DNA from 2 places in the Alkalimonas sp. NCh-2 genome. Region 2 is predicted to be linked to the other one. Evidence: riboswitches for the same ligand, from Rfam matches in the RefSeq annotation. Region 2 holds a riboswitch; the other holds the start of a gene.
What was found. A riboswitch is a leader RNA that binds a small molecule or an ion and turns the genes downstream of it on or off. The one in region 2 is predicted to bind thiamine pyrophosphate.

Region 1 (4,213 bases), on a different contig from region 2:
CCACTTTCCAGCGCCTGCAAAAAATCATACCGGGTAAAGGGGTAATCCGTTGAAAACAAAGCATTCCAGCTATCGGCTGATACCGATTGCAAGGAGTCGATCCATTCAATCCGTCTACTGGCGGTCATTGGCTATCCTCTGCAAAGCCTGCCACAGCTGGCGTAACGACCAGCCCGAGTAGGTTATGCGTAACTTTAATGCGCAGTATTTTTGCCATACTGGCGCAGTCTGGCGCTTCGGTCAAGCAGCAAAAAACAGGTCTGGCTTTGCATCCGCTTTTGTCTATCGGTCTGTCATGCTGTTACACTAGCAGCAGAAAAAAATCGCCAGCCCAAAGCTGCCAGCCAAGAGCCATGATTGCTTATGTCTTTTTATTTCTACGATTTTGAAACCTGGGGTGCCGATCCCAAACGTGACCGCCCGGCCCAGTTTGCCGGTATTCGCACCGATGACGAGCTCACTATTGTTGGCAAACCGGATGTCTGGTATTGCCAGTTGGCTCCCGACTACCTGCCGCACCCACAAGCAGCCCTGATCACCGGCCTGACCCCGCAGCTGTGCCAACAACGCGGACTGCCGGAAACCGAGTTTATCGGTAAAATCCTGGAACGTTTCAGTGAGCCGGATAGCTGCGTGCTTGGTTACAACAGCATTCGCTTTGATGATGAAGTGACCCGTCACAGTCTGTACCGCAATTTTTATGAGCCTTATGGCCGTGAGTGGCAACAGGGCAACAGCCGCTGGGATTTGCTGGATGTGGTGCGGGCCTGTTATGCACTCCGCCCGGAGGGTATTGAGTGGCCGTTAAAAGACGACGGTACGCCCAGCTTTAAACTGGAAGACTTGGCCAAAGCCAATCAGCTGGCCCATGAACAGGCGCACGATGCGCTGTCCGACGTCTATGCCACCATAGCGCTGGCAAAACTTGTGCGTGACAAACAGCCGCGTTTGTTTCAGTTCTTGTTTGAGCACCGAAAAAAACAGGCCCTTAGCAAATACATCAATCTGGCCAATCAAACCCCTTTGGTGCATGTGTCCGGTAAATTCCCGGCCAGTCAGGGCTGTGTCAGTTGGGTGGTGCCATTGGCGTTTCATCCAACCAACAAGAATGCACTGATTGTCTGGAACCTGCAGGCCGACCCAACGCCTTTACTGGCGCTTGATATCGACCAATTGCGCGAGAAGCTTTATACCAAAAGCGCTGATTTAGCCGAAGGCGAAGAGCGGCTGGGCCTGAAACTAATTCACCTGAACAAATGCCCGGTGCTGGCACCGGCGAAAACCTTATCGGAACAGCGGGCCGATGCTCTGGGTATTGATCGCAGCAAATGCCGGGCACATTTAAATTGGTTGCTGGCCAACCCGGAGGTGCAGCAACAAGCACAGCAGGTGTTTGCCCAAGCCGAAGCATTCCCAGTAGAAACCAACCCGGATTATCAGCTCTATCAGGGATTTTTGGCCGATGGCGATAAGCAAAAAATGATGGCGTTGCACCAGCTCAGCCCGCAGCAGTTGGAAGTGCAGACGCCAGTTTTTAGTGACGAACGTTTGAATCAACTGCTGTTTCGCTACCGGGCACGTAACTACCCCGCTAGTTTGAATGAACAGGACATGCTCAAATGGCAACAGTATTGCGTGGATCGCTTAACCGATGGGCTGGATGATCCGCCACTGACACTGGAGGCTTTTCATCAGCAACTGGAGCTGGCGGCGCAGCAACATCAACACGATGAGCGGGCAATGCGTATCCTGAAAGCGCTGTACCATTATGCCGAGCAGCTCTGAGCACGAGCGGCTCTTGCTTTCGATTATGAAGTCCGTATACTGAAGCCAACTTGTCGGAGTGCTCCACTGGTTGTATTACAACCAAAGGAGCTGAGATCGCTGATGCGAGATCCGTGGAACCTGATTCAGGCTAATACCTGCGAAGGGAACAAGATGCACTGCACCATCCTGCTTGTTGGGATCCCTGCTGCAGCGCCTGGTGTATCTGGCTGTATCTCAGCCTGCTGCCCCACCTTTGTTCACCCACTCCAGACAAGCAACCTCAACCGATATCGGAACCCAGGAGCTTGCTATGTCAGAGAATTCAACCCCAGTATCCAAACGCGAACAACGCGCCCGCGCCCAGGCTTATATTCGTCAGCTGCAGGGCGAAACCTTTCCCAACTCAGTACGGCGGTATTTACAAGGCGAGCGCCCGGATATCCAGGTGCCGGTCCGTTCTATCCAATTGCATCCGACCAAACACAAAGACGGCAGTTTAAGCGATAACCCGCCACTGAATGTGTACGACAGTTCCGGTCCTTATGGCGATCCGGAACAAAAACTCGATGTGCTAAAGGGCCTGCCAAAGCTAAGGCTGGCGTGGATCACAGCGCGTGCAGATGTGGAAGCCTCCCCGCTGCCACCTTACCAGGAAATCGCGCTGGATGAATGGCACACCGAATTTTCGCACCAGCCACTGCGCGCTAAAGCCGGTAAAACAGTGACCCAACTGCACTACGCCAGAGCCGGTATTATCACGCCGGAGATGGAGTTTATTGCCTTGCGCGAGAACATGGGCCGCTCAGAACAAGCGCAGGATGATGGCATGCGCCGGCACAGCGGCAACAGTTTTGGCGCCCGCACGCCCAAGGTGATTACCGCCGAATTTGTCCGGGAAGAAGTAGCTGCTGGTCGAGCTATTATTCCGGCCAATATCAACCATCCGGAAGCCGAGCCGATGATCATTGGCCGCAACTTCAAAGTGAAAGTCAACGCCAACATCGGCAACTCCTCGGTCACCTCCAGCATTGAAGAGGAAGTGGAAAAACTGGTCTGGGCCACCCGCTGGGGCGCCGATACCGTGATGGATCTCTCCACCGGCCGACGCATTCACCAAACCCGCGACTGGATTTTGCGCAACAGCCCGGTGCCCATTGGCACAGTGCCGATTTATCAGGCGTTGGAAAAAGTCAAAGGCGATGTCAGTCAACTAAGCTGGCAGGTGTTTAAAGACACCCTGCTGGAGCAAGCCGAACAAGGGGTGGATTACTTCACCATTCATGCCGGTGTTCTGCAGGAGTACGTTGGGCTAACCGCCAACCGGGTGACAGGCATCGTCTCGCGCGGTGGCGCCATCATGGCGCAGTGGTGCCGCATCTTTAACCGGCAAAGCTTTTTGTACGAGCACTTCGAAGAGATCTGCCAGCTGTGCGCGGCCTACGATATTTCGTTATCACTTGGCGATGGCCTACGCCCTGGCAGCATTGCCGATGCCAACGACGAAGCCCAGTTTGCCGAGCTTCGCACCCTGGGTGAGCTGACAAAAATCGCCTGGCGCTACGATGTGCAGGTAATGATTGAAGGCCCGGGCCATGTGCCGATGCAGCTGATTGAAGAAAACATGACCGAGCAGCTTAAGCACTGCCATGAAGCCCCTTTTTACACCTTAGGACCGCTGACCACCGACATAGCCCCGGGCTACGATCACATCACCTCCGGCATCGGTGCTGCGATGATTGGCTGGTATGGCTGCGCCATGCTCTGTTATGTCACCCCCAAAGAACACCTGGGCTTGCCGAACAAAGAAGACGTCAAGCAAGGCTTAATTGCCTACACCATTGCTGCCCATGCCGCTGACTTGGCCAAGGGTCACCCGGCGGCGCAACTGCGGGATAATGCCCTATCCAAGGCCCGTTACGAATTTCGCTGGGTCGATCAATACAACCTGGCACTGGATCCCTTCACGGCCAAAGCCTACCACGATGAAACACTGGGGCACGAAGGAGCGGACAGCGAAGAATTTTGCTCAATGTGCGGTCCTAAGTTCTGCTCAATGCGACTGAATCAACAAATCGCAGAAGAGTCCGCAAGTCAAAGCAGCACCACGGAGTTGGCCGATGCAAGCAGCTAATACTTCGTTAGCCAGTCCTCTGCCGGTAGCAGCACTGCAGCCGGCGAAACCCCTGGTCTGGAGCATTGCTGCTTCAGACTCCGGGGGGGGCGCAGGTATTCAGGCCGATGTGCTGACCTTGCAGGACCTTGGCTGTCATGCCTGCACCGCAATCACCGCCATCACAGCGCAGAACTCGCTTGGTGTGCAGGCGCTGGAGCCTGTTTCAAATAAGCTGTTCCAAGCTCAGTTGGACGCCTTGAAAAGTGACTTACCAGCGCGAGCGATTAAAATAGGTTTGCTGCCAACAGCTGAAATGATTTGGCAGCTGGCCGA
Region 2 (4,213 bases):
GAGCTGATGACCTACGAGCCGATTTTTGGCCAGGTCGATATGCCGCAGGAAGAAGTCTCGGTACTGATTTCAAAATACGACTTGCTGGCCTTGCCCATTGTCAATCAGGAGATGCAGCTGGTCGGTATTGTCACCTACGATGATGCGATGGACGTAGCGGCCGAAGAAGCCACCGAAGACTTTCACAAAACGGCCACCATCGGCAAGCTGGACAGCAGCGTGAAAGATGCGGCTATTAACCTGCTGTACCGCAAGCGGGTGGGCTGGCTGGTACTGCTGGTATTTGGCAACCTGTTTTCCGGTGCCGGCATTGCTTATTACGAAGAGACCATTTCCAGTTACCTGGTGTTGCTGTTTTTCCTGCCCTTGTTAATTGCCAGTAGTGGTAATGCCGGAGCTCAGGCCGGTACCCTAATGGTGCGGGCACTGGCAACTGGTGATGTGGCGTTAAAAGACTGGGGCCGGATGCTGGGGCGGGAAATCGTGATTTCCACTTTACTAGGGGTAACCATGGCGCTGGCAGTCGCCTCCATTGGCTGGTGGCGTGGCGGCTACGATATTGCCTTGGTGGTGGCTGCTACCATGACACTGGTGGTGATTGCCGGCAGTCTGATTGGTATGTCGCTGCCGTTTTTGCTCAGTCGTTTTAACCTGGACCCGGCCACAGCCAGTGGCCCGCTGATCACCTCGATTGCCGATGTCGCGGGCGTGCTGATTTATTTTTCCATTGCTACCTGGTATTTGGGGCTCTAGCTATTCGCTACGAAGCAACAGTGGGATCACGGCCGGGTCGCCATCGTGCGGCGCCGGCGTAAGCCCTAAAATTTCCGTCATCACCTGGTACAAATCCACCATTCGTACCTGCTCTATCCGGGTGTGTGTTTTAAAGCTGGGACCATGGGCGATGAGCAAGGCTTGCATTGCGGGCTCTTTATTGTCGTAGCCATGGCTGCCGCGTGGCTCACGGTAGGTAGGGGCCTTGATCATATCGGGCAGCCAACTGCGTCGTACCAGGATCCAGTCAATCTCGGCCAGTACATGCAAGGGAGCAATGCGGCGATGGTTTTGAAAATGAAAACGCTCCGGCATCTCGGATTTGCGCAGCAAGCGGGCCTGCGGTGGCAGGTTTGCTTTCAGTTGCTGGTAAATCACCTCTTTTTGCCCGTCTTTTGGAAATATACTCACCAACTCGCGGGAATAGCGTACATAGTGAGCCAACTCCGGGTCGAAGGCCTGATCAATGACAATATGCCTGGTTTGATCCACTTCAGCCATGCCGTGATCCGAGGTGATGAGCAAATCCACCTGCTCAAGCAGCCCCAGCTCGGTCAGTCCAGCTACCAGATAGCCAATTTCTGCATCAATGTCCTGCATGGCCTGACGTACCTGATTGGAGTTGGGACCATGCATATGGCCCATAGAGTCGACATCGCTAAAGTACAGCGTGATGATGCGCGGTCGCTCGGCAACTGGCAATTGCAGCCACTCTAATACGGTCTCTACCCGCTGTCGGTTGGAAACATCACCATCGTAGGGGAACCAGTAGCTTGGACGTACCCCTTTAATTGCGGCCTCAGAGCCAGGGAAAAAGTAGGTGGCGGCTACCTGGCCTTGTTGTTCAGCGGTGACCCAAATCGGCTCACCGCCCCACCAGCGGGCGTTACCGACTTCCTCTTTATCGCTCATGGTAAAGCGGGCATCAAATTCAGGATCGTACATGCCATTATCAATCACGCCATGATTCTCGGGGTGCAGGCCAGTCACCAGTGAGTAATGGTTGGGAAAAGTTTTACTGGGAAACACCGGCTGCAGCGCATCCGCCACCAGGCCTGCCCGGGCCAGCGCATTCAGATGGGGGCTGGGGTAACGCTGCAGATAGCTGGGATGGGCGCCATCGATAGAGATTAAAATAATCGTAGGCGGCAGCGGTGCAGTGGTGTTGCTGGTCGGGACACTGCTACAGGCGCTGAGGAAAGGCAGTAGTACCAGTAATAACAAGTAGTTTTTCAAAATAATACCCTAATAAAACAGCGGGGTTTTCCCCGGCATAGAAAGACAGTTGGATTGATTTTAGTCGGGCTGTATGAAAGTTGTAAGACAAAAGCGTTTAGTGGTTGGTGGAGCAGGATTGCCAGCTGGTGCGAAAATCGTTACACTGCCGGCCTACCAGGGGGTGTGCTCTATTTGTACAGAGTGCTGAGATGCTTAATGGCGAACCCCAAGAACCTGATCCGGATCATGCCGGCGGAGGGATGGTGTTGCTGACCCCTTTTGCGCGGATGATCCCTTTACCGGAGACCACCATGCGCTGTCGTTATTCCGTTGTTGCTGCCTGTATCCTTGCCTCCTTTGGTGGTGTTGCTGAAGAATCCATTGAACGCCTGGAAGTGCAGGGTGATTTTCGGCGTTTATCGGTACAAAACATTGCCGGCAGCATTGCGGTGCTCTCAACCGACGATATGCAGCGTAGCTCGGCGCAACATCTTGATGACGTACTGAATCAGTTAGCCAATGTGAACTTTGCTGCTGGCGCATCACGCGGCCGCTTTGTGCAAATGCGCGGCATCGGCGAGCGCAGCGAGTTTATTGATGTGATCAATCCTTCGGTTGGTGTGCTGATTGATGGCATTGATTACTCTGGCCTGGGCATCAGCAGCATCGCTCATGCCGAGCAACTGGAAGTGTTTCGTGGCCCGGAGGCCACCCGCTTTGGTACCAATGCCATGGCAGGCATGCTAAACCTGACTTCGAAACAGCCGGATTTTCGCCGCGATGGCGCGGTCAGTGCTACTTTGGCCAATTACAACAGCTGGCAGCTAAGCGGTATGGTCAGCGATGCCATCAGCGAGCAGCTGGCCTTTAGCCTGACGCTGGACAAACAAGTCTCAGATGGCTTTATCGAAAATACCTATTTAAACCGCAAAGATACCAACGACATTGATGAGCTGACTGCCCGCGGCCGGCTGTTGTATCGCCACAGCGACCAGCTGCAGTGGCAACTGATTGCCCACGTCATAGAGCAGAACAATGGCTACGATGCGTTTTCGCTTGATAGAAACCGTACCACCTTATCGGATGAACCCGGCAAAGACAAGCTCAGCAGCAAGGCGCTGGCGCTGCGCTCGGATTACAACGGTTTAGGCGGAGTGGATCTGATGTGGCAGCTAAGCTGGTTATCAGCCGATTCGGATTACAGTTTTGATGAAGACTGGTCTTTCGTGGGGATTCGTCCAGGTTGGGAATACTCTTATTTTGACCGTTATCTGCGTTCCCGCGAGCAGTGGACGCTGGATTACCGTCTGGTATCGGATGATGAAGGGCGTATTGGCGAGCACACCGACTGGGTGCTGGGGTTCTATGCCAGCGGCCGTGAGCTGGATTTGCAGCGTTTGCGCCGGGCCGGCTCTGAATTCCGTCAGTTCGACAGCAGTTTGTACCGCGATAATTTGGCACTCTATGGTGAAACCAGCACTGCGTTATCTGAGCAAGTCACTCTGATTGTGGGTGGTCGTGTCGAGCGGTATAAAGATGAGTACACAGATAGTGGTGAGCTAGGCATTAAACAACAGCATACCATGTGGGGTGGCAAGCTCAGCCTGAACTTCCAGGCCAGTGAGCAGGCGATGATCTATACCTTGTTGTCACGTGGCTACAAGGTGGGAGGGGTGAACGGTGAGGCCCTGTCCCGTGCTGGTGATGATGGTTTTGCGTCCTTGTTGCAGCAGGCAACATTCGAGCCGGAAACTCTGGTGAACGCCGAGTTTGGTGTGAAAGGGGCGGCTATTGATGGCAGTCTGGTTACCCGGGTGGCAGCTTTTCATATGTGGCGGGATGCTATGCAGGTGAAAGGTTGGCTGAACCCGGACCTGGGCCCGGAGTTTGCCGGTTTTATCGACAATGCTGGTCGTGGCCGCAATTACGGTATTGAGATGGAAAACCGCATTGTGCTGCATCCAAGCTTTACCCTGCATGTCAATGCAGGGCTATTGAAATCCAAGCTGGGCCCTTATGTGACGCAAAGTGGTCTGGATATGACCGGGCGCGATCAGGCCCATGCCCCGCGTTTTACTTACCAATTGGCTGGCGACTGGTTTTTAACCGAGCAGTTGACGCTGCAGGCCAGTGTGCAGGGCAAAAGCGGCTTCTATTACTCCGATGGCCACAATGCCCGCTCGACCAGCTCAGAGCTGGTGAATCTTCGCCTGACCTATCA

Region 1: linked by a shared signal. The riboswitch ahead of thiC (phosphomethylpyrimidine synthase ThiC) and the one ahead of ABC502_RS18150 (TonB-dependent receptor) in region 2 are both predicted to bind thiamine pyrophosphate.

What each region holds. Positions count from the first base shown of each region.
Region 1 is NZ_JBDIUV010000003.1:228,710-232,922, forward strand. It holds gene ABC502_RS10180 (GNAT family N-acetyltransferase) at 1-128, opposite strand, end outside; gene sbcB (exodeoxyribonuclease I) at 364-1,785, shown strand; TPP riboswitch at 1,830-1,950, shown strand; gene thiC (phosphomethylpyrimidine synthase ThiC) at 2,078-3,898, shown strand; gene thiE (thiamine phosphate synthase) at 3,885-4,213, shown strand, end outside.
Region 2 is NZ_JBDIUV010000008.1:223,450-227,662, reverse strand. It holds gene mgtE (magnesium transporter) at 1-753, shown strand, start outside; gene ABC502_RS18155 (ectonucleotide pyrophosphatase/phosphodiesterase) at 754-2,010, opposite strand; TPP riboswitch at 2,160-2,270, shown strand; gene ABC502_RS18150 (TonB-dependent receptor) at 2,253-4,213, shown strand, end outside.